DNA from 2 places in the Streptomyces sp. NPDC127100 genome. Region 2 is predicted to be linked to the other one. Evidence: predicted binding sites of a transcription regulator. Region 2 holds the regulator's gene; the other holds the start of a gene.
What was found. The regulator HspR, encoded in region 2, represses chaperone genes until heat shock. The targets are predictions, from matches to a motif close to TTGAGNNNNNNNNNCTCAA.

Region 1: the regulator HspR is predicted to act here: its motif matches at 4,963-4,981, upstream of lon (endopeptidase La).

The regions. Positions count from the first base shown of each region.
Region 1 is NZ_JBHXFL010000039.1:29,314-39,735, forward strand. Features, by position in the region: gene ACFWJB_RS27795 (multifunctional oxoglutarate decarboxylase/oxoglutarate dehydrogenase thiamine pyrophosphate-binding subunit/dihydrolipoyllysine-residue succinyltransferase subunit) at 1-1,889, opposite strand, end outside; gene ACFWJB_RS27800 (sensor histidine kinase) at 2,171-3,280, opposite strand; gene ACFWJB_RS27805 (response regulator transcription factor) at 3,277-4,017, opposite strand; gene ACFWJB_RS27810 (spermidine synthase) at 4,131-4,820, opposite strand; gene lon (endopeptidase La) at 5,004-7,427, shown strand; gene ACFWJB_RS27820 (lysozyme) at 7,736-8,554, opposite strand; gene ACFWJB_RS27825 (MarR family winged helix-turn-helix transcriptional regulator) at 8,795-9,289, shown strand; gene ACFWJB_RS27830 (protein phosphatase 2C domain-containing protein) at 9,352-10,143, opposite strand.
Region 2 is NZ_JBHXFL010000001.1:237,861-248,282, forward strand. Features, by position in the region: gene clpB (ATP-dependent chaperone ClpB) at 1-514, opposite strand, end outside; gene ACFWJB_RS01135 (hypothetical protein) at 783-1,118, opposite strand; gene ACFWJB_RS01140 (helix-turn-helix transcriptional regulator) at 1,424-2,449, shown strand; gene ACFWJB_RS01145 (LuxR C-terminal-related transcriptional regulator) at 2,446-3,429, shown strand; gene ACFWJB_RS01150 (LuxR C-terminal-related transcriptional regulator) at 3,392-4,414, opposite strand; gene ACFWJB_RS01155 (sugar ABC transporter substrate-binding protein) at 4,554-5,669, opposite strand; gene ACFWJB_RS01160 (heat shock protein transcriptional repressor HspR) at 5,916-6,371, opposite strand; gene dnaJ (molecular chaperone DnaJ) at 6,377-7,567, opposite strand; gene grpE (nucleotide exchange factor GrpE) at 7,610-8,257, opposite strand; gene dnaK (molecular chaperone DnaK) at 8,254-10,116, opposite strand; gene ACFWJB_RS01180 (MraY family glycosyltransferase) at 10,211-10,422, opposite strand, start outside.

The sequences.
Region 1 (10,422 bases), on a different contig from region 2:
TTCGGGTCGAGGTTGCCCTCGAACTCGCGGAAGATCTGCGCGTACGACTTGCCGACCACGTTGGCCAGCACGTTCAGGCGGCCGCGGTGGGCCATGCCGATGACGACCTCGTCGAGGCGGGACTCGGCGGCCGAGTCCAGCACGGCGTCCAGCAGCGGGATGACGGACTCGCCGCCCTCCAGGGAGAACCGCTTCTGGCCGACGTACTTGGTCTGGAGGAAGGTCTCGAAGGCCTCCGCCGCGTTCAGCCGGCGCAGGATGCGCAGCTGCTCCTCGCGCTCCAGCTTGGAGTGGGCGCGCTCCACGCGGTCCTGGATCCACTTGCGCTGCTTCGGGTCCTGGATGTGCATGAACTCGATGCCGGTGGTGCGGCAGTACGAGTCGCGCAGCACGCCGAGGATGTCGCGCAGCTTCATCATCGACTTGCCGGCGAAGCCGCCGACGGCGAACTCGCGCTCCAGGTCCCACAGGGTGAGCCCGTGCTCGGTGATGTCCAGGTCGGGGTGCTTGCGCTGCTGGTACTCCAGCGGGTCGGTGTCGGCCATGACGTGGCCGCGGACCCGGTAGGAGTGGATCAGCTCGAAGACGCGGGCGGCCTTGGTGACGTCGTCGTCGTGGGAGGCGTCGATGTCCTTGAGCCAGCGGACCGGCTCGTAGGGGATGCGCAGCGCCTCGAAGATCTCGTCGTAGAAGCCGTTCTCGCCGAGGAGCAGGTTGGCGACCTGGCGCAGGAACTCGCCGGAGGCGGCGCCCTGGATGACCCGGTGGTCGTAGGTCGACGTGAGCGTCATGACCTTCGAGATGCCGAGCTTGTTCAGGGTGTCCTGGCTGGTGCCCTGGAACTCCGCCGGGTAGTCCATGGAGCCGACGCCCATGATCACCGACTGGCCGGGCATCAGGCGCGGCACCGAGTGGACGGTGCCGAGGCCGCCGGGGTTGGTCAGCGAGACGGTGACGCCGGTGAAGTCGTCCATCGTCAGCTTGCCGTCGCGGGCGCGGCGGACGATGTCCTCGTAGGCCTGCCAGAACTCGAAGAAGTTCAGCGTCTCGGCCTTCTTGATCGCCGCGACGACCAGCTGGCGGTCGCCGTTGGGCTTGACCAGGTCGATGGCGAGGCCGAGGTTGACGTGCGCCGGCTTGATGAGAGTCGGCTTGCCGTCCTTCTCGCCGAACGCGTGGTTCATCGACGGCATGGCCTTGATGGCCTGCACCATCGCGTAGCCGATCAGGTGCGTGAAGGAGATCTTCCCGCCCCGGGCGCGCTTGAGGTGGTTGTTGATGACGATGCGGTTGTCGAACAGCAGCTTCACCGGGACGGCGCGCACGGACGTCGCCGTGGGCAGCTCCAGCGAGGCGTTCATGTTCTTGACGACCGCGGCGGCCGGGCCGCGCAGCGTCACCGTCTCGGGTCCCGCCGTGGACGCAGCGGCCTCCTTGGCGGGCTCGGCCTTCGGCTGCGGCTTCGCGGCCTGCTTGGCGGCGGGCTTCGCGGCCGGAGCGGCCGGAGCCGCGGCGGCGGGCTTCGCGGGGGCCGCGGCCGGCTTGGCGGGTGCGGCGGCCTGCTGAGGAGCCGCCGGCGCCTGGGCCGGGGCGGGCTGTGCCGGAGCGGCCGGAGCGGGGGCCTGCGCCTGGGGCGCCGGGGCGGCCTGCGGCGTGCTCGTGCCCGTGGTCGTCGCGGAGCCGGACGCCGCCTGGGCGGCGGCCGCACCGGGCTTGTAGTCGGCGAAGAAGTCCCACCAGGCTCGGTCCACGGAGTTCGGGTCCTGGAGGTACTGCTGATAGATCTCGTCGACGAGCCACTCGTTGGCACCGAACGCCGCCGCGGGGTTCTTGCCCGCTTGGTCGGTGTCGGTCGAGATGCTCGAGTTACTGGGGGACTGTGGCGACACGGCGAGAACCGCCCTCTTCCGCTTCACAAGGTGGTGGACAGCGGGAATCAAGGCTACGCCTCCCCGGACCGGAAGGTCAGACCGGGCCCGTTCAACGTCGCGTAAGTCACATTGCAGACTGTGTTTCGGCGCTGGAAATGGCGGGAAACAAGCGAGGTTCTGTTGCGCGTGGGAAGGGGAGACCGGGGCCCGGCGCGGGGAGGTCGCGGGCCTGTGCCTGATCACACGTGTCCGTCGGCGCGAACGCCCGTGGATCTTGGTGCTCCGTTTCGAACCCTACGTCAACTCGACGCCGAGGGCAGGCCCGGAAGAGTGATGAGAATCCGGCACCCCCGCTCGGATTCGGCCACACCGATCCGGCCGCCGTGCAGATCCACCGCCCAGCGGGCGATCGCCAGGCCGAGTCCGGTGCCGCCGTCGCTGCCCGGACCGTGCGGCCGGGACACCGAACCCCGGTTGAACCGCTCGAACACGCGTCGCCACTCCGACCGCGGGATCCCGGGCCCCTCGTCCATGACCTCGAGCTCCAGGGACTCCGGCTGCGCCCCGCACCGCGCCCGGACCGTCACCCGGCCGTGCGGCGGGCTGTGCTTGACCGCGTTGTCGATGAGGTTGGCCACCACCTGGTGGATGCGCTCGGGATCGGCGTGGGCGGTCAGGTCGGACGGGAACACGTCGAGGGCGAGATGCACGTCGGTACGCGTGTGGCTGCCGGACCCGCTGGCGATGGCCGCGCGCGCCGAGGCGACCATGTTGGCCTCCTTCAGCACGCCCGACAGGTAGGGCCACACCTCGAAGCGCCGCTTGCGCAGCGGTACGACGCCGTTGTCCAGGCGGGAGAGGTCCAGCAGCGTCTCCACCAGCCGGCCGAGCCGCTCCGTCTGCCGCAGCGCGGTCCGCATGGTCTCCGGATCGGCCTCGGTGACGCCGTCGACGATGTTCTCCAGCACCGCGCGCAGCCCCGCGATGGGGGTGCGCAGCTCGTGCGAGACGTTCGCCACCAGCTCCTTGCGCTGGAGGTCCTGTGCCTCCAGGTCGTCGGCCATGCGGTTGATCGTGACGGCCAGGTCGCCCAGCTCGTCGCGGCGGTTCTCGCGCACCCGGCGCGTGTAGTCGCCGTGCGAGATGGACCGGGCCACGGCATTCATCTCGTCCAGCGGCGCGGTCAGCGAGTGGGCCACGAACTGCGTGATCAGCAGCGTGGCGATCATCGAGAAGACCGTGATGAAGCGCAGCTCCGTCTTGGTGTGCACCGCGATCACCGACAGGCCGGTGGTGATCAGCACCGACGTGACGACCAGCGCACCCAGCTTGGTCTTGATCGAGAACGGGCGTACGCCGCCCCAGGGCTCCCCGGGGCTCCTCCGTGCGCCTTCCCGTCCTGAGCTCATGGCGTCGGCGTCTCCAGCGCGTAGCCCACGCCGTGCACGGTGCGGATGCGCTCGGCCCCGATCTTGCGGCGCAGCGCCTTGATGTGGCTGTCGACGGTCCGGGTGCCGGAGGCGTCCGCCCAGTCCCACACCTCGGCCAGCAACTGCTCCCGGGAGAGCACCGCGCGCGGGGTGTTCGCCAGGCACACGAGCAGGTCGAACTCGGTGGGCGTCAGGTGGACGTCCTCGCTGCGCACCCGCACCCGGCGCTGGGCGTGGTCGATCTCCAGTTCGCCGAGGCGCAGGATGCCGCTGCGCGGCGTCGAGGCGGCCACGACGGCCCGCTCCACCCGACGCAGCAGCACGTGCACGCGGGCGGCCAGCTCGCGCATCGAGAACGGCTTGGTCATGTAGTCGTCGGCGCCCACTCCGAGGCCGACCAGCATGTCCGTCTCGTCGTCGCGCGCGGTGAGCATCAGCACCGGCACCGGCCGCTGGGCCTGCACGCGGCGGCAGACCTCCAGGCCGTCGAAGCCGGGCAGCATGATGTCGAGGATGAGCAGGTCGGGCTGCCAGGCCTCGGCCGTGTCCACGGCCGCCGGGCCGTCGCCCGCCGTTTGCACCAGGAACCCCTCGGCACGCAGGCGGGTGGCGATGGCCTCCATGATCGTCTGGTCGTCCTCGACCACCAGCACCCGGCGCTGTGCGCCCTGGGTGGCCGTCGCCGTGCCGTTGTGGGAGGTCTGTGTCTGCTCCATCGCCCGCCCCTGAGGTGTGCTTTCCGGAATCCGTGGGGTGATCCCATGACTGCGCTTGACGCTTGAATGATCCGCGTCAGGTCAGCAGCGTACGGGGAGGTGCCGCGCCTTTGCTATCCAGGCCCGATGCCGAGGTGGACGACGTCCGGAACGCCCCGGGCAACGGGGATCTCTTCGGTACGCACCTGCTGGAACCCGGCATTACGCAAGGTTTCTTCGAATTCCGGGGAGGGCTGGGCGGACCATACGGCGAGTACCCCGCCGGGTCTCAACACCCGTGCGCAGCCCGCCAGTCCGTCCGGTGAGTACAGCCCGTCGTTGCCCTCGGTGACGGTCCAGTCGGGGCCGTTGTCGATGTCGAGGCAGAGCGCGTCGTACGTGTCGGAAGTCTCATTGACGTAACCCACCAGGTCCGCCTCGACGATCGCCGTGCGCGGATCGGCCAGGGCCGCCGCCGACACCTCGGCCAGGGGTCCGGTGCGGTGCCAGTCGATGACGGCGCGCTCGCGTTCGACGACCGCGATCCGGCCCCAGCGGGGGTCGGCGGCCGCGTGCACCAGTGAGAAGCCGACGCCGAGCCCGCCGATGAGGACGTGCGGTGCCGCCCTGCCGTCGAGCGCCTCGGCCGCCGCGTCCACGAGCCGGCGCTCCGAGCGTCCGTCGGAGGTGTCCATCAGGAAGCAGCCGTTCGCGATGATCTGCAGCAGCGCCCCGTGCCGGCGCAGGACGACCTCGCCGTACGGGCCCTCGCGACGGTCCAGAACTTCCGGGGTGTCGTGGGAGTCGTAAGAGGTGATGGGCATCGGCCCATCCTGGCATCACCGACCGGGGAATGACCGGTGCTCCGGGCGTGCTGAGGGGGCGTGAGGACGGCTCGCGACGGGCGGCGTCCCTTGATCGCTCACAGCGAACAGCCCCCTGGGAACAATCGACGGCTCCCAAGCATTGAGTCGGCATAACTCAACTTGACTGCCGAAGGGGAGATCATGGCTGCTGAGTCCGCTGCCTTCACACCGCTCACCCTGCCCGTGCTGCCGCTCGACGACGAGGTCGTGCTGCCGGGGATGGTCGTCCCCCTGGACCTGAGCGACTCCGACGTACGGGCCGCGGTGGAGGCCGCGCAGGCCGCCGCCAGGGACGAACCGGGCAAGCCCCGGGTCCTGCTGGTCCCGCGCATCGACGGCACCTACGCGAAGACCGGCGTCCTCGGCACGGTCGAGCAGGTCGGCCGCCTCGCCGACGGAGACCCGGGCGCGCTGATCCGCGGCCGGAGCCGGGTGAGCATCGGCGCCGGCACCACCGGCCCCGGCGCCGCGCTGTGGGTCGAGGGCACCCGTAGCGACGAGAGCGTGCCCGACCCGCTGCCCGGCCAGGTCGCCGAACTCGTCAAGGAGTACAAGGCCCTCGCCACCGCATGGCTGCGCAAGCGCGGCGCCTGGCAGGTCGTGGACCGGGTCCAGGCCATCGAGGACGTCTCCGCGCTCGCCGACAACTCCGGCTACTCGCCCTTCCTCACCACCGAGCAGAAGGTCGAGCTGCTGGAGACCACCGACCCGGTCGCCCGGCTGAAGCTCGCCACCCGGCAGCTGCGGGACCACCTCGCCGAGCAGGACGTGGCCGAGACGATCGCCAAGGACGTCCAGGAGGGCGTCGACAAGCAGCAGCGCGAGTTCCTGCTGCGCCGCCAGCTCGAAGCCGTCCGCAAGGAGCTGCGCGAGCTGAACGGGGAGCAGGAGGGCGAGGAGTCCGACGACTACCGCGCCCGCGTCGAGGCCGCCGACCTGCCGGAGAAGGTCCGCGAGGCCGCGCTGAAGGAGGTCGACAAGCTGGAGCGGTCCTCCGACCAGTCGCCCGAGGGCTCGTGGATCCGCACCTGGCTGGACACCGTCCTCGAGCTGCCGTGGAACGAGCGCACCGAGGACGCCTACGACATCCAGGGCGCTCAGGCCGTCCTGGACGCCGAGCACGCGGGCCTGCAGGACGTGAAGGAGCGGATCACCGAGTACCTGGCCGTGCGCAAGCGCCGCAGCGACCGCGGCCTCGGTGTCGTCGGCGGCCGGCGCGGCGGTGCGGTCCTAGCGCTGGTGGGCCCGCCCGGCGTGGGCAAGACGTCGCTCGGCGAGTCCGTCGCCCACGCGATGGGCCGCAAGTTCGTCCGCGTCGCCCTCGGCGGCGTCCGCGACGAGGCCGAGATCCGCGGCCACCGGCGCACGTACGTGGGGGCGCTGCCCGGCCGGATCGTGCGGGCGATCAAGGAGGCCGGGTCCATGAACCCGGTCGTGCTCCTGGACGAGATCGACAAGGTGGGCTCCGACTTCCGGGGCGATCCGGCCGCGGCGCTGCTGGAGGTCCTCGACCCGGCCCAGAACCACACCTTCCGGGACCACTACCTGGAGGTCGAGCTCGACCTGTCCGACGTCGTCTTCCTCGCCACCGCCAACGTCCTGGAGGCCATCCCCGAGGCCCTGCTCGACCGCATGGAGCTGGTCCGCCTCGACGGGTACACCGAGGACGAGAAGGTCGTCATCGCCCGGGACCACCTGCTCCCGCGCCAGCTGGAGCGGGCCGGTCTGGACAAGGACGAGGTCACGATCGACGAGGGCGCGCTGCGCAGGCTGGCCGGCGAGTACACCCGTGAGGCGGGCGTGCGCACCCTGGAGCGGTCGATCGCGCGGCTGCTGCGCAAGGTGGCGGCCCAGCACGAGCTGGGCGAGCGGGAGCTGCCTTTCACCGTCGGCGACGGTGACCTGCGCGACCTCATCGGCCGGCCGCACCACGTGCCCGAGTCCGCCCAGGACCCGGCCGAGCGGCGCACCTCCGTGCCGGGCGTGGCCACCGGCCTCGCGGTCACCGGCGCGGGCGGCGACGTGCTGTACGTCGAGGCGTCGCTCGCCGACCCGGAGACGGGCGCGGCGGGTCTGACCCTGACCGGTCAGCTGGGCGACGTGATGAAGGAGTCCGCGCAGATCGCGCTGAGCTTCCTGCGCAGCCACGGTGCCGAGCTCGAACTGCCGGTGGCCGACCTGAAGGACCGGGGCGTGCACATCCACTTCCCGGCGGGCGCGGTCCCCAAGGACGGCCCGAGCGCCGGCGTCACGATGACCACGGCCCTCGCCTCGCTGCTGTCGGGCCGGCTGGTCCGCACCGACGTCGCGATGACCGGCGAGGTCTCGCTGACCGGCCGGGTCCTGCCGATCGGCGGGGTCAAGCAGAAGCTGCTCGCGGCGCACCGGGCGGGCGTCACCACGGTGATCATCCCCAAGCGCAACGAGCCCGACCTGGACGACGTCCCGGCGGAGGTGCTGGACAAGCTCGACGTCCACACCGTCACCGACGTCCGCCAGGTCCTCGAGCTGGCGCTGGCACCGGCCGTGAACGGTGCCGAGCCGGAGGTTCCGGTCGCGGCGTGACGGACGTGACCGGAAGAGCGAGGGCCCGGGTACCCGCGAGGGAACCCGGGCCCCGCCCGTGAGCCGTCCGGCCGGCCGGGGGCAACCCCCGGGCCCCCGGCCGGGAGCGGTGCGGCTGTCGGCCGTCGGCGAGTGCCTGCACCCGGTCCAGGGTGCCGTTGCCGTGTTTGTCGGGGGCAACCCCCGAGCCCCCGGCCGGGGGTGGTGTGGCGGTCAGCCGTTGGCCAGTGCCTGCACCCGGTCCAGGGCGCCGTTGCCGTGCTTGTCGGGGGCAACCCCCGGGCCCCCGGCCGGGGGTGGTGCGGTGGTCAGCCGTTGGCCAGTGCCTGCACCCGGTCCAGCGCGCCGTTGAACTTGTCGTGGTCCCCCACCGTCGGGCCGGACGAGGTGTACTGCCACATCGTGTAGTAACCCCAGCCGGCCGGCAGCGTGCCCACCGAGGTGGCGTACCGGGCGATCCACAGCGGGTTGTTCGCGGCGAAGCCGCCGTAGTTGCCGGTGCACTGGGTCCACCAGCTCGTCGCCGTGTAGATGACGGCGTCCCGGCCGGTGCGGGCCTTGTACTGGTTCAGGAAGTCCCGGATCCAGGTCACCATCCCGCTCTGCGTCTTGCCGTAGCAGGCGGCCCCGTACGGGTTCCACTCGATGTCCAGCGCGCCCGGCAGCGTCTTGCCGTCCCGGGACCAGCCGCCGCCGTGGTCGACGAAGTAGTTGGCCTGGGTCGCGCCGCTCGTCGTGTCCGGGGTGGCGAAGTGGTACGAGCCGCGGATCATCCCGACGTTGTAGGAGCCGTTGTACTGCTGGGCGAAGTAGGGGTTCGTGTAGTACGTCCCCTCGGTCGCCTTGACGTAGGCCCACCTGACCCCGCTGTTCCACAGGGTCGACCAGGCGACGTTGCCCTGGTGTCCGGAGACGTCGACGCCCTCCGTCTGGGTGGCGTCGCCGGGGACGGGGGTGCCCTGTTGACCGTCGTGGGCCAGGACGCCCATGCCCATGTGGGCGGAGCCGCGGGGCGGGACGTCGGCGGCCGACGAGGGCTGGGCGAGGAGGAGGGAGAGGGCGGCGAGCAGAATCCCGGTGGCGGCGAAACGCCGGCCGCGGGCCGATCCGGATCTGTGCACGAGCATGGACGTGCCTCCGATGGTTCGGTGGTGCTCGGTGGGGGACCGTGCGTGGGGAGAGACTCGTGAGTGGCGTGAGCATGCCATTCACGGGTCCGGAGAAGACGCTACGCACGTAGAACGGGGGGTGGGAAGAGGAGCCGGAAGCCGCCGTTGGTCTAAGCCTGCGAAATACTTGTCAAGCTGCGGCGATGGCGGCCCGTGGCGGAAACTTTCAGGAACGGGAAAATCGAGGCAGGGGCTGACGTGCACGAAGACGGAAACGGCGGCGGTCGCGAGGGCGAAGCCCGCCTGTCCGGAAGTGGTGTGAACCAGCCCCAGTTCCTGGCGCTGGAACGCGAACTGACCGTCCTGCTCCGGCGCGCCCGTGCCAACCAGGGCGAGATGGCCCGCGAGGTCCACCCCGACCTGGAGTCGTCCGCGTACGGCCTCCTCGTCCGGCTCGGCGAGTGCGGTGGGCAGCGCGCCACGGACCTGGCCGCCTACATCGGCGTGGGCAAGGCGACGATGTCCCGCCAGCTGCGCGCCCTGGAGGAACTCGGCCTGGTCGCCCGCGAACCCGACCCCGCGGACGGCCGTGCCTGGCTGGTCACCCTGACCCCGGAGGGGCAGGAGCGGGTCGGCCGGGTGCGGGAGGCCCGCCGGGCGCGGTACGCCCGCCGCCTCGGCGACTGGGACCCGCGGGAAGTGGCCGAACTGGCCCGCCTGCTGCGCGAACTGAACCGGGGGATGGAGAAGTAGCCGCCGCGGCCCGGCCCTTGCCCCCCTGGGTCCGCCCCTTCACGCGCCCGGGGCCGGACCCTTCACAACTCCGCGTACACCACCGTCGCGTCGTCGTGCGTCTTGCCGCGGCCGAGGAACTCCCGCGCCTCCGCCGCGTCCCCGCGCTCCAGCTCCCGCACCCGGTCCACCAGTGCCCGCCCGCCCTGCTTGCGCACCAGGGCGAGGCAGTCCGCCCAGTCGCCCTCCCGGAACGTCTCCACCCAGCGTGCGGCCCCGTCGGTCAGCGCCGCCAGTGTCCGCACCTCCTCGCGCGGCAGCGTCCCCGTCACCGCCCGCGCCGCCACCGCCGGGTCGGCGGCGGCCGTGAAGAAGCCGCCCTCCCTGTTGCGGTAGTCCGCGTCCACGATGGCGTCCGTGGCCAGCGCCGAGCGCGGCAGGCGGGCCAGCCGGTCGTCCAGGAGCGCCGTGACCGTGCCGGCGGGCGTCTCCACCAGCAGGGCCGAGTCGGACAGCACCAGGTACTCGACCAGGTCGGGGGACCAGCGCGCCAGGACCACGGTTGCCTGCGGAGTGCGCGGGTGAGAAAGGTCACAGGTTCCCGCATGTGCCGCGGAGGTATGCGCGATGGCACGGGACAGGACGTCGGCGAGAGGAACATCCCCGAGTGAAACGGTCAGTTCGGTCAGCGCTCCGCCGAGCCGCGCGGTGAACCAGGGTACGGAATGCAGACACCCCGTCCCGGTCCTCGGTGGCGTCACGCCGTCCAGCACGACGAGCGCGCCGCCCTGTCCCGAGGCCGGTAGCGCGACGCTCGCGAAGTCCTCGTTGGGGCGGTCGGCGAGGCCAGGTTCCGAAACGAGTTCCGTACGCATCCGGCCAGTCTGCACGATCTCTTCACAGGGTCCGCAAAAGGCTGCCAACTTCCCCCGAAAACGACGCTGTCGCGCAGGTCAGCGGCCGGATTTGGGTTGGAATGCTGCACTCCGGGAACGCGTGGCGGCACATCCTGCCACCGCCCGTCGCAGACGTCCAACCGGCGCACCGCCCGAGCCCGCCGCACGAGCCGGCGGAACTTGCCCCTCAACTCCCGGTCGGGGTTCACTCCTTCGGGTGGCGGGTCAGGTGATGCACGCCCACCGCCCACCGGCACT
Region 2 (10,422 bases):
CGGCCGTGAAGTCGGTGCCGAACTTCTCCAGTGCCTTGTACTGGCCCTCGGGGTCCGCGGTGGTCACGCGGCGCCCTCCCCTCGCCTTGCGGAAGGCCTCCTGCAGCTTCTTCGCACTGGCTCCCTGCCCCTCCAGTACCTCACCGGCCGCGCCGCCCTTCGCGGCGATGCCGAGGAGCAGGTGCTCGGTGGAGAGGTACTCGTCCCCGAGCTCCTTGGCGCGGGCCTGGGCGTCGGCGACCACGGCGAGCATCTCACGGTTGGGCTGCGGCGGCGCGACCGTGGACCCGGCGACGCTGGGCAGCCCGGCGATGATGCGCTCGGCGCCGGAGCGCACGGCCGCGAGGTCGGCCTCGACGGCGGCGAGCAGGTCGGTGATGTTCTCGTTGTCCTGGCCCTGGAGCAGCGCCAGGAGCAGGTGCGCGGGGGTGAGGTCGGGGTTTCCCTCGGTCAGGGCCCGGTTGCTGGCCGCGTTGATCGCGTCCCGGCTCCGGTTGGTCAGCTCGGCGTCCACGTTCTGGCTTCCCTCCTAGCGTCGGCCGTCGACGGTCCGGCCATGTCTCCCAGTGCTGACTCGTCCAACTGGCACAAAGTTGAGTCTATTCCACTCAAGGGAGAAGCGGCGCCGGGTCGGTGCCGTGGGCGCGTTTCGGCCAGGCCGGGAATCCGCCGGTACCCGGAAATGTCCCCGCATACGACAGCGGCGTCACCGTGTTCAGGTCACGGTGACGCCGCTGCCGGGGGGAAGCACCTGAGCGATTTGTTACGACGGGGGAATCGCGTCAGGCACTGCGGGGGGTGGCCGAGATGGTCCTCACTTCGGAGACCTCCGGCTGCGCGAGCCGGTGGTCCCTCTGGTCCAGGTTCACAAAGATCATTCCGTAGCGGACGGCGCACCGGACGGGCTGCGGCGCCCCCCGAGGCCGCCGCAGACACCGGTACGCCCGCACGTCACCGTCATCGTCCAGCGTGACGACGACCGGCTCACCGAAGACGGTCACCATCAGGGAGTCACCGGAGTGGGGGATCGCGGTGACCAGGTCGATGAAGTGCCAGCCGGAGCGGTAGGCGGTGGCCATCTCACGGCGGAAGGATCGGTCGTCGGGTGGAGTGGTCACGGCGATCAGTCCCACACGCTGTCGCCCGGGAAAGCCGCCGGCTCACCGCCGGGGCCCGCGATCGCCACTGAGTGAACGCCACCCGCCTCGTGCTCACCGCTCTTCGCATCGAGGCCGGCCAACGCACCGAAGGCCACGACGGCGGAGAAGGCGGTAACAAGCACCGAGCGAAGCATTCTCATACGCATAGTCGGCTTCGTCCTCACTTGATGGTCCCCTCATTCCCCCGTCGGATAAGACGATGTCTCATTCGGGCACGTCATGGCCACACAATCGGTGCATCATGTTCCTGCACGTTCAGGACCCTGGGGGGTGGAGATTTGGTAGCAAAATGGACTAAGAGGGATCATCCCCATACGGGAACCGAGTTGTGCACCGAAGGGAGCCGTCTGTACGCGCACGCCCTCAGGGCTGGGCGCATACCGCGGACCGACGCCGAGGCCGCTCCGTGTCTGATGGATCTGGCCCTGCTCCACCCCGATCCCGACGACGCCGAGTGGCTGCGCCCGGTCCCGCCGTCGGTCGCCCTCGCCCAACGGCTCAATCCCATCGAACGGGAGATCACCCAGCAGCGCCGGCAGTCGATCGCGCTCGCCGAACTCTTCGAGCCGTTCATGGACATCAGCACCCAGGAGACGAGCCCCGCCCACTCCATCACGGTGCTGGAGGGCCTCGACCGGATCAACGCGGCGCTCGACCTGGCGACCGCCCAGTGCCAGACCGAGATGCTGACGGTCCAGCCCAGCGGCCACCGCCGCCCGGAGAACCGGCTGCTGGAAGGACTCGAACGCGACCGGCCCCTGATCGAGCGAGGCGTGCGGATCCGGACCCTCTACCAGCACACCGCCCGGTTCAGCCCGGACAGACTCGCCTACACCGACCAGTTCGCCGACGGCAAGGTCGAATACCGCACCATCGACGAGCTGGTGGAGCGTCTCATCATCTGCGACGAGACCGTCGCGTTCATCCCCGTCCGCGAGGACCGGCAGGTCGCACTGGAGCTGCGCCACCCCGGCCTCGTCCGGTACCTGATGAGGGTCTTCGAGTTCATCTGGAACCGAGCGGTCCCGCTCACCGCCGGCGCACCCTACGAGACGGCCCCCGACGGCATCACCGACATCCAGCACTCCATCGCCAAGCTCCTGGTGGAAGGCCACGTCGACGAGGCCATCGCCCGCCGCCTCGGCATGAACGTGCGCACCTGCCGCGCGCACATAGCCAAGCTTGCGACGGCCCTGGGCAGCGGCAGCCGCGCCCAGCTCGGCTACCTCATCGCCCAGTCGGGGATCCTCGAACAGGAACAGGGCGACCAGGCCGGGAGCCCCTCGTGACCGAGGCGGCGCACCGGCACGCGGGGGAGGAGCTGTGCGAGGCGGGCCTCGGCCTTTACGCCCGCGCCCTGCGCGAGGGCCACCTCCCCGGCGAGGAGGCGGCCGGCGCGCCCTGCCTGGTCGACACCGGCCTGCTGTATCCCTCGGTCGAGGACCTGACCCGGCTGGTGCCCGTCGCACCGGCCGTCGCCCTGCAACGCCTGCTCCGCTCCTCCGAGGAGCGGATCGCCGGCGAACGCCGCCGCGGAGAACGGCTCGCCGACGCCTTCGAGCCCCTGATACGGCACGCGGGACCGACGGCCGCGGGCGAGGACACCCCGTTCCTGCGGATCCTCACCAGCAAGGAGCGGACCGGCCGGGCCATCGCCGAGGCCATGGCCGAGGGCCGGGACCAGCTCCTGACCGTGCAGCCGCACGACGGCCTCGTCACCGCCTCGCACCACAACCACGAAGCCGCCATGCAGCGCGACCAGGCGTTCCTCGACAACGGCGGCCGGGTGCGCGCGCTCTACCAGCACACCGTCCGCCACGCCCCCCTGATCATCGGGCGGTACGAACGCCTGAAGGGCGACGTGGAGGCGCGGACCCTCAACGAGGTCACCGAACGCCTCGTCATCGTGGACCGCACCGTGGCCTTCATCCCCGCCAGCCCCGACCGTTCACTGGCCCTGGAAGTCCGCCACCCGGCCCTGGTCGCCTACTTCGTCACCACCTTCGACCGCCTCTGGCACCTGGCCACCCCCATGCACCCCCGGGCGGTCCGGCAGCCCACCCTCAACGGCATCTCCCCGCGCCAGCGCGCCATCGCCGCCCTCCTCGTCGAAGGGCACACGGACGCGGCGATCGCCGACCGCCTCGGCATGAACGTCCGCACCGCCCGCGTCCACATCGCCAAACTCGCCGCCACCCTCCGCAGCGAGAGCCGCGCCCAGCTCGGCTACCTCATCGGACAGTCGGGGATTCTCGACCAGGAACGCTGAGGGACGGCGAACCGACCAGGCCCGCCTGGGCGATGCGCACCCCCAGCTGGGTGCGGCTGGCCGCCCCCAGGGTCTCCGACAGACGGGCGATGTGCGCCCGGCACGTCCGCACGCTGATGCCCAGCCGCTCCGCGATCACCGCGTCCTGGTGACCCTCCGCCAGCAGCGCAGCGATGGACTGCTCGCGGTGCGAGACGCCCTCGAAGCCGGTCTCCGGAAGCGGCGCCGTGAGCGGGATCGCCAGGCGCCACAGGCGCTCGAAGACCGTCACCAGGTAGCCGACCAGCGCCGGGTGACGCAGCTCCAGGGCCATCGTGCGGTCGGTGTTGGCGGGGATGAACGCCACCGTGCGGTCGAACAGGATGAGACGGTCGACGACCTCGTCCAGGGTGCGGGCCTCCACCGTGCCGCCCATCAGCTCCAGGTAGTTGAGCAGCCCCTGCCCGTGCCGCGCCACGTGCGTGTACAGGTCCCGCATCCGCACCCCGCGCCCGCGCAGCGCCAGCGCCCGGTGCAGGCCCTCCGACAGCTCCGCCTCGCGCCGGATGCCGCCGGGCTGGACGGTGATCACCTCGGTCGTGCACGCCTCCGTCGCCTCGTCCATCGCGGCCTGGATGCGGGCCAGTCCGTCCAGGACGCGGATCGCCGTGCCCTCCGTGGCGGCCGACGCCTGGATGCGCCGGCCGAGACCCGCGTACCGCTCGAAGGCCTCCACCGCCGACCCCACCCGCCGCTGGCTGGACCTCACCTCGTCGTACACCCCGCGCAGCAGCCGGGTCATGACCTCCTGCGGGGAGGTCGGCACGAGCCAGTCCATGTCGTCCGGGTCGGGGTGCAGCAGGGCCAGCTCCAGCAGGCAGGGCACCGGCTCCGCGTCCCGGCGCGGCACCCGGCCGCGCCGTACGGCCCGGGAGTACACCCGGTCCCCGGCGGCACACAGCCGGTCGGCGCCGTGCGGATGCTCCTCAGCCCCGTGCCCGGCCATCGCCCATCCCACCCCCGGTTCCGGCTCTTTCCGCAGCGCAACTATGCGCGGCCGGGACCGGGTCCGCAACACGGCTCGGTGCCGGGCGACGGGCGGAAGACGGCGGTTCGCTCCGGTATGACCGGGCGGTGGGCGACGGCTACTTCAGCCCGATCTCCGCGCAGTCCGCCGCGAACTTCGCCGTGCAGATGTCGGAGACCTTGTAGAAGCCGTCCGCCACGACGGTGTCCTTGATGTTGTTCTTCGTCAGGGCGACGACCGGGACGAGCTGCGCCGGAATGCCCTGGTGGCTGGGGCTGTCGACCTTGTCGCGGGTGAGCGCGTCGAACTGGATGTCCCGGCCCTGGATGTGCGCCACGACCATCTCCGCGGCGTTCTCGGCCTCCTGCGGGTAGGACTTGTAGACGCTCATGTACTGCTCGCCGCCGACGATCCGCTGGACCGCCGGCAGCTCCGCGTCCTGACCGGTGATCGGCGGCAGCTCGGTGACGCCCGCGGACTCCAGGGCCTTGATGATGCCGCCCGCCATGCCGTCGTTGGCGGAGTAGACGCCGGCGATGTTCTTCTTGCCGATCGCCTCGATCGCCTCGGCCATGTTCGCCTCGGCGTTCGCCGGCTTCCAGTCCTTGGTGTCGTAGGACTGGGCGATCGTCACCTTGCCGTTCAGCTCGGACATCGCACCGGCCTTGAACTGCTTGGCGTTCGGGTCGGTGGGCGAGCCGTTCATCATGACGATCCTGGCCGAGTTGTCACGTCCGCCGAGCGCCTCGACGAGGGAGCGTCCCTGGACCTCGCCGACCAGCTCGTTGTCGAAGGAGATGTAGGCGGTGATCGGACCCTCGGCCAGCCGGTCGTAGGCGAAGACCGGGATGCCGGCGTCCTTGGCCTTCTGCACGCTCGGCGCGATCGCCTGCGCGTTCACGGCGTCCAGGACGATCGCGTCGACCTTGTCGTCGATCATCTTCTGCATCTGCGTGGCCTGCTTGGTCTCGTCCGCCCCGGCGTTGGCGTACTGGACCTTGCCCTCGTCCCGGGTCAGCGAGGCGATCTTCTTCACGAAGTAGGGGTGGTCGAACTGCTCGTAGCGGGTGTTGTCCGTCTCCGGAAGCAGCAGGCCCACCGTGATGTCGTTGCCCTTGGAGGGGCTCGCGTCGTCGCTGCTGTCCGAGGCGCCCAGCACTCCGCAGCCGGCCAGCGAAACGGTCATCGTGGACGCTGCCACGGATATGGCGATACGACGGATGCAGGAGCTCACTTCTGGTGCCTTCCGGACGCGGGGGCCGCATTGCAACCCAGGTGACTGAAAAGCCAACGCGTCGGCGCCCCCAGCGTCAAGCGGAACCACTTAACGAGATGACAACACCACGCTGCGCAGCCACTGTGGAGACGGAGCGGAATCGCCTCCCGCATCCCTTCACGCGCCCGGCACGCGAGGCGCACGCGAAGGGGCCCGGAGGTTCGGCTGAACCTCCGGGCCCCTTCCGGGAAATCCGACGCGTCGTCAGTCCGGGGACTGCTGCTGCCGCTTGGGCCGCCACACCACCAGCGCACTGGTCTGCTGGACCTCCTGGTACGGCACCAGGTCACGGCGGTACGAGGCGTGCACCGCCGCCTCCCGCTGGCGCATCGCCGTGGCCGCGCCGTCCAGCGCGTCCGACAGCTCCGCTATGCGGGACTGGAGCGCGGCGACCTGGTTCTCCAGTTCGATGATGCGCTTGATTCCGGCCAGGTTGATGCCCTCGTCCTGCGACAACTGCTGCACCTGACGGAGCAGTTCGATGTCGCGGGCCGAGTAGCGCCGGCCGCGCCCGGCCGTGCGGTCGGGGGAGACCAGGCCGAGGCGGTCGTACTGGCGCAGTGTCTGCGGGTGGAGGCCGGAGAGCTGGGCCGCCACCGAGATGACGTAGACCGGGGTGTCCTCGGTCAGTTCATACGGATTGCGTCGACGACCGTCCATTCCCGTCAAGCTCCCTTCGCGGCCTGGAACAGCTCCTCCCGCGGATCCTCGTCCGCGGTCGCCTCGCGATACGCCTCGAGCGCGTCACGAGCCTTCCCCGTCAGATCCTTCGGGACACTCACCTCGACGGTGACCAGGAGGTCGCCGCGGGTGCCGTCCTTGCGGACCGCGCCCTTGCCCCGGGCCCGCATGGTGCGGCCGTTGGGCGTGCCCGCCGGCAGCTTCAGCGTGACGGGCGGTCCGCCCAGGGTCGGGACGCGGACCTCGCCGCCGAGGGCCGCCTCGGCGTAGGTGACCGGGACGGTGACGGTGAGGTTGTCGCCCTTGCGGCCGAAGACGCGGTGCTCCTTGACGTGCACCACGACGTACAGGTCGCCCGCCGGGCCGCCGCGCTCGCCCGGTGCGCCCTTGCCGCGCAGCCGGATGCGCTGCCCGTCCGACACCCCGGCCGGGATGCGGACCTGCATCGTCCGGGAGGACTTGGCGCGTCCGGAGCCCTTGCAGACCTCGCAGGGGTTCTCCGCGATCAGGCCGCGGCCCTTGCAGTCCGGGCAGGGGTCGGTCAGCGAGAAGCCGCCGCCCGAGCCCCGGGCGACCTGCCCGGTGCCGACGCAGGTCGGGCACACGCGCGGCGTGCCGTTCTCGTCGCCGGTGCCCGAACAGGCCTTGCAGGGCTGCTGGCTGGACATCCGCAGCGGGACCGTCGCGCCCTCGATGGCCTCCGTGAAGCTGAGGGTGACCTCGGACTCGATGTCCTGGCCGCGCCGCGGCTGGGTCCTCGTGCCGGCGCCGGGACCACCGGTGCCGGTCCGGTTGAACAGGCCCCCGAAGACGTCGCCGAGGCCGCCGCCGAAGCCGCCGGCCCCGCCGCCCTGGGCGCCGCCTCCGAAGAGGTCGCCCAGGTCGAAGTTGAAGGTGCCGCCGCCGCCCGCGCCCGGACCCGGGCGGAAGCCGCCGTTGCCGAAGAGCGCGCGGGCGTCGTCGTACTCCTTGCGCTTCTTGGGGTCACCGAGGACGTCGTTCGCCTCGGAGATCTCCTTGAAGCGCTCCTCGGCCCGGGCGTTGCCCTTGTTGGCGTCCGGGTGGAACTCGCGGGCGAGCTTCCGGTACGCCTTCTTGATCTCGGCCTCGGTGGCGTCCTTGGGGACGCCGAGGACCTTGTAGTAGTCCTTCTCGATGAAGTCCTTGGTGCTCATCCCCGACGTCCCTCCTCTCCTGCGTCCGTGTTCGTCGTGACGTCAGCCCTCCTCCGGGCCACCGTTCTCCTTGTCGTCGGCCGCCTCGGCCGGCTCCTCGGCCTTGACGGTCTGCGCACCCGGCTGCGGCTCGGCCACCGCCACCCGCGCGGGGCGGATGGTGCGCTCGCCGATCCGGTACCCGGGCTGCAGGATCGCCACGCAGGTCGTCTCGGTGACGTCCGGTGCGTAGGAGTGCATCAGGGCCTCGTGGATCGTCGGGTCGAAGGGCTCGCCCTCCTTGCCGAACTGCTGGAGGCCCATCTTGGCCACGACGGTCTCCAGCGACTCCGCGACGGACTTGAATCCGCCGACGAGTTCGCCGTGCTCCCGGGCGCGGCCGACGTCGTCGAGCACGGGGAGCAGCTCGGACAGGAGGTTCGCGATGGCGACCTCCTTGACCGCGATGCGGTCCCGCTCGACCCGACGGCGGTAGTTCTGGTACTCGGCCTGGAGGCGCTGGAGGTCCGCCGTGCGCTCACCGAGCGCCGTGCGTGCCTGATCCAGCTGGGCCACCAGGCCCGCGTTCTCACTCGCGTCCCCGGCCGGGGCCGCCTCCTCCTCGGAGGCGGCCTTCGGTTCGGCGGCGTCAGGCGTGGCGCCAGAGGGGACGTCGGGCTTCTCGTCGAAGCCCGGGGTCTCCTCCGTCACGCCGCACCGTCCTTGCGCTCGTCGTCCACGATCTCGGCGTCGACGACGTCGTCGTCGGCACCCTTGTCACCGGCACCGGCACCGGCACCGGCGCCCGGGGCCTCGCCGCCGGCGGCCTGCGCGCCCTGGGCGTCGGCGTACATGGCCTGGCCCAGCTTCTGCGAGACGGCGGCGACCTTCTCCGTGGCGGTGCGGATCTCGGCGGAGTCCTCGCCCTTGAGCTTCTCCTTCAGCTCGGCGACGGACTCCTCGACCTCCGTCTTGATCTCGCCCGGGACCTTGTCCTCGTTGTCCTTGAGGAACTTCTCGGTCTGGTAGACGAGCTGCTCGCCCTGGTTGCGGGTCTCGGCGGCCTCGCGGCGGCGGTGGTCCTCCTCCGCGTACTGCTCGGCCTCCTGGCGCATACGGTCGACCTCGTCCTTCGGCAGCGAGGAGCCGCCGGTGACGGTCATCTTCTGCTCCTTGCCCGTGCCCAGGTCCTTCGCGGTCACGTGCATGATGCCGTTGGCGTCGATGTCGAAGGCGACCTCGATCTGCGGGACGCCGCGGGGCGCCGGCGGCAGACCGGTCAGCTCGAACATCCCGAGCTTCTTGTTGTACGCCGCGATCTCGCGCTCGCCCTGGTAGACCTGGATCTGCACGGAGGGCTGGTTGTCCTCGGCGGTGGTGAAGATCTCCGAGCGCTTGGTCGGGATCGTCGTGTTCCGCTCGATGAGCTTGGTCATGATGCCGCCCTTGGTCTCGATGCCGAGGGACAGCGGGGTGACGTCGAGGAGCAGGACGTCCTTGACCTCGCCCTTGAGGACACCGGCCTGCAGGGCGGCGCCGATGGCGACGACCTCGTCCGGGTTGACGCCCTTGTTGGCGTCCTTGCCGCCGGTCAGCTCCTTGACGAGCTCGGCGACGGCGGGCATGCGGGTGGAACCGCCGACGAGGACGACGTGGTCGATCTCGGACAGCTGGATGCCGGCGTCCTTGATGACGTTGTGGAACGGCGTCTTGCAGCGCTCCAGCAGGTCCGCGGTCAGCTGCTGGAACTGGGCGCGGGTGAGCTTCTCGTCCAGGTGCAGCGGGCCCTCGGCGGACGCCGTGATGTAGGGCAGGTTGATCGAGGTCTCGGTGGACGAGGACAGCTCGATCTTGGCCTTCTCGGCGGCCTCGCGGAGGCGCTGGAGGGCCATCTTGTCCTTGGACAGGTCCACGCCGTGGCCGGACTGGAACTGCTTGACCAGGTAGTCGACGACGCGCTGGTCCCAGTCGTCACCACCGAGGTGGTTGTCGCCGTTCGTGGCCTTCACCTCGACGACGCCGTCGCCGATCTCCAGCAGCGAGACGTCGAAGGTGCCGCCACCGAGGTCGAAGACGAGGATGATCTGCTCGTCCTTGTCGAGGCCGTACGCCAGCGCGGCGGCCGTCGGCTCGTTGACGATGCGCAGGACGTTCAGGCCCGCGATCTCGCCGGCCTCCTTGGTGGCCTGGCGCTCGGCGTCGTTGAAGTACGCCGGGACGGTGATGACCGCGTCGGTCACCTTCTCGCCCAGGTAGGACTCGGCGTCCCGCTTCAGCTTCTGCAGCACGAAGGCGCTGATCTGCTGCGGGTTGAAGTCCTTGCCGTCCAGGTTGATCTTCCAGTCGGTGCCCATGTGGCGCTTGACCGACCGGATGGTCCTGTCGACGTTCGTGACCGCCTGGCGCTTGGCGACCTCGCCGACGAGCACCTCACCGTTCTTGGCGAAGGCGACGACGGACGGCGTGGTCCTGGCGCCCTCGGCGTTGGTGATGACGGTGGGCTCGCCGCCCTCCAGAACGCTGACGACGGAGTTAGTCGTGCCCAGGTCGATGCCGACCGCACGTGCCATGGTGATTTCCTCCAGCTGACTTGAGTGCAACAGGCTCAAGTGTGCATGACGCCCACCGCTCGGTCAACAGAGGTGAGTCGAGCAGACTCAACTCTTATCCGTTCCTTACACGCAACGACGCTCTGACCTGCGCGTTCTCCGGGCCGACGGCCTGACGAACCGGGAAATCCGCTCGCCGAAGGGGCGATCGGTGGGGCCCGTGGACCCCCGTACCGGGCGTCCCGGGACGCGACGGCGGCACCCGGCCGGTCCCGCGCACGGCGGTGTGCGGCCCCGTCCCCCGCGGCTCGTACACCCGCACCCGCA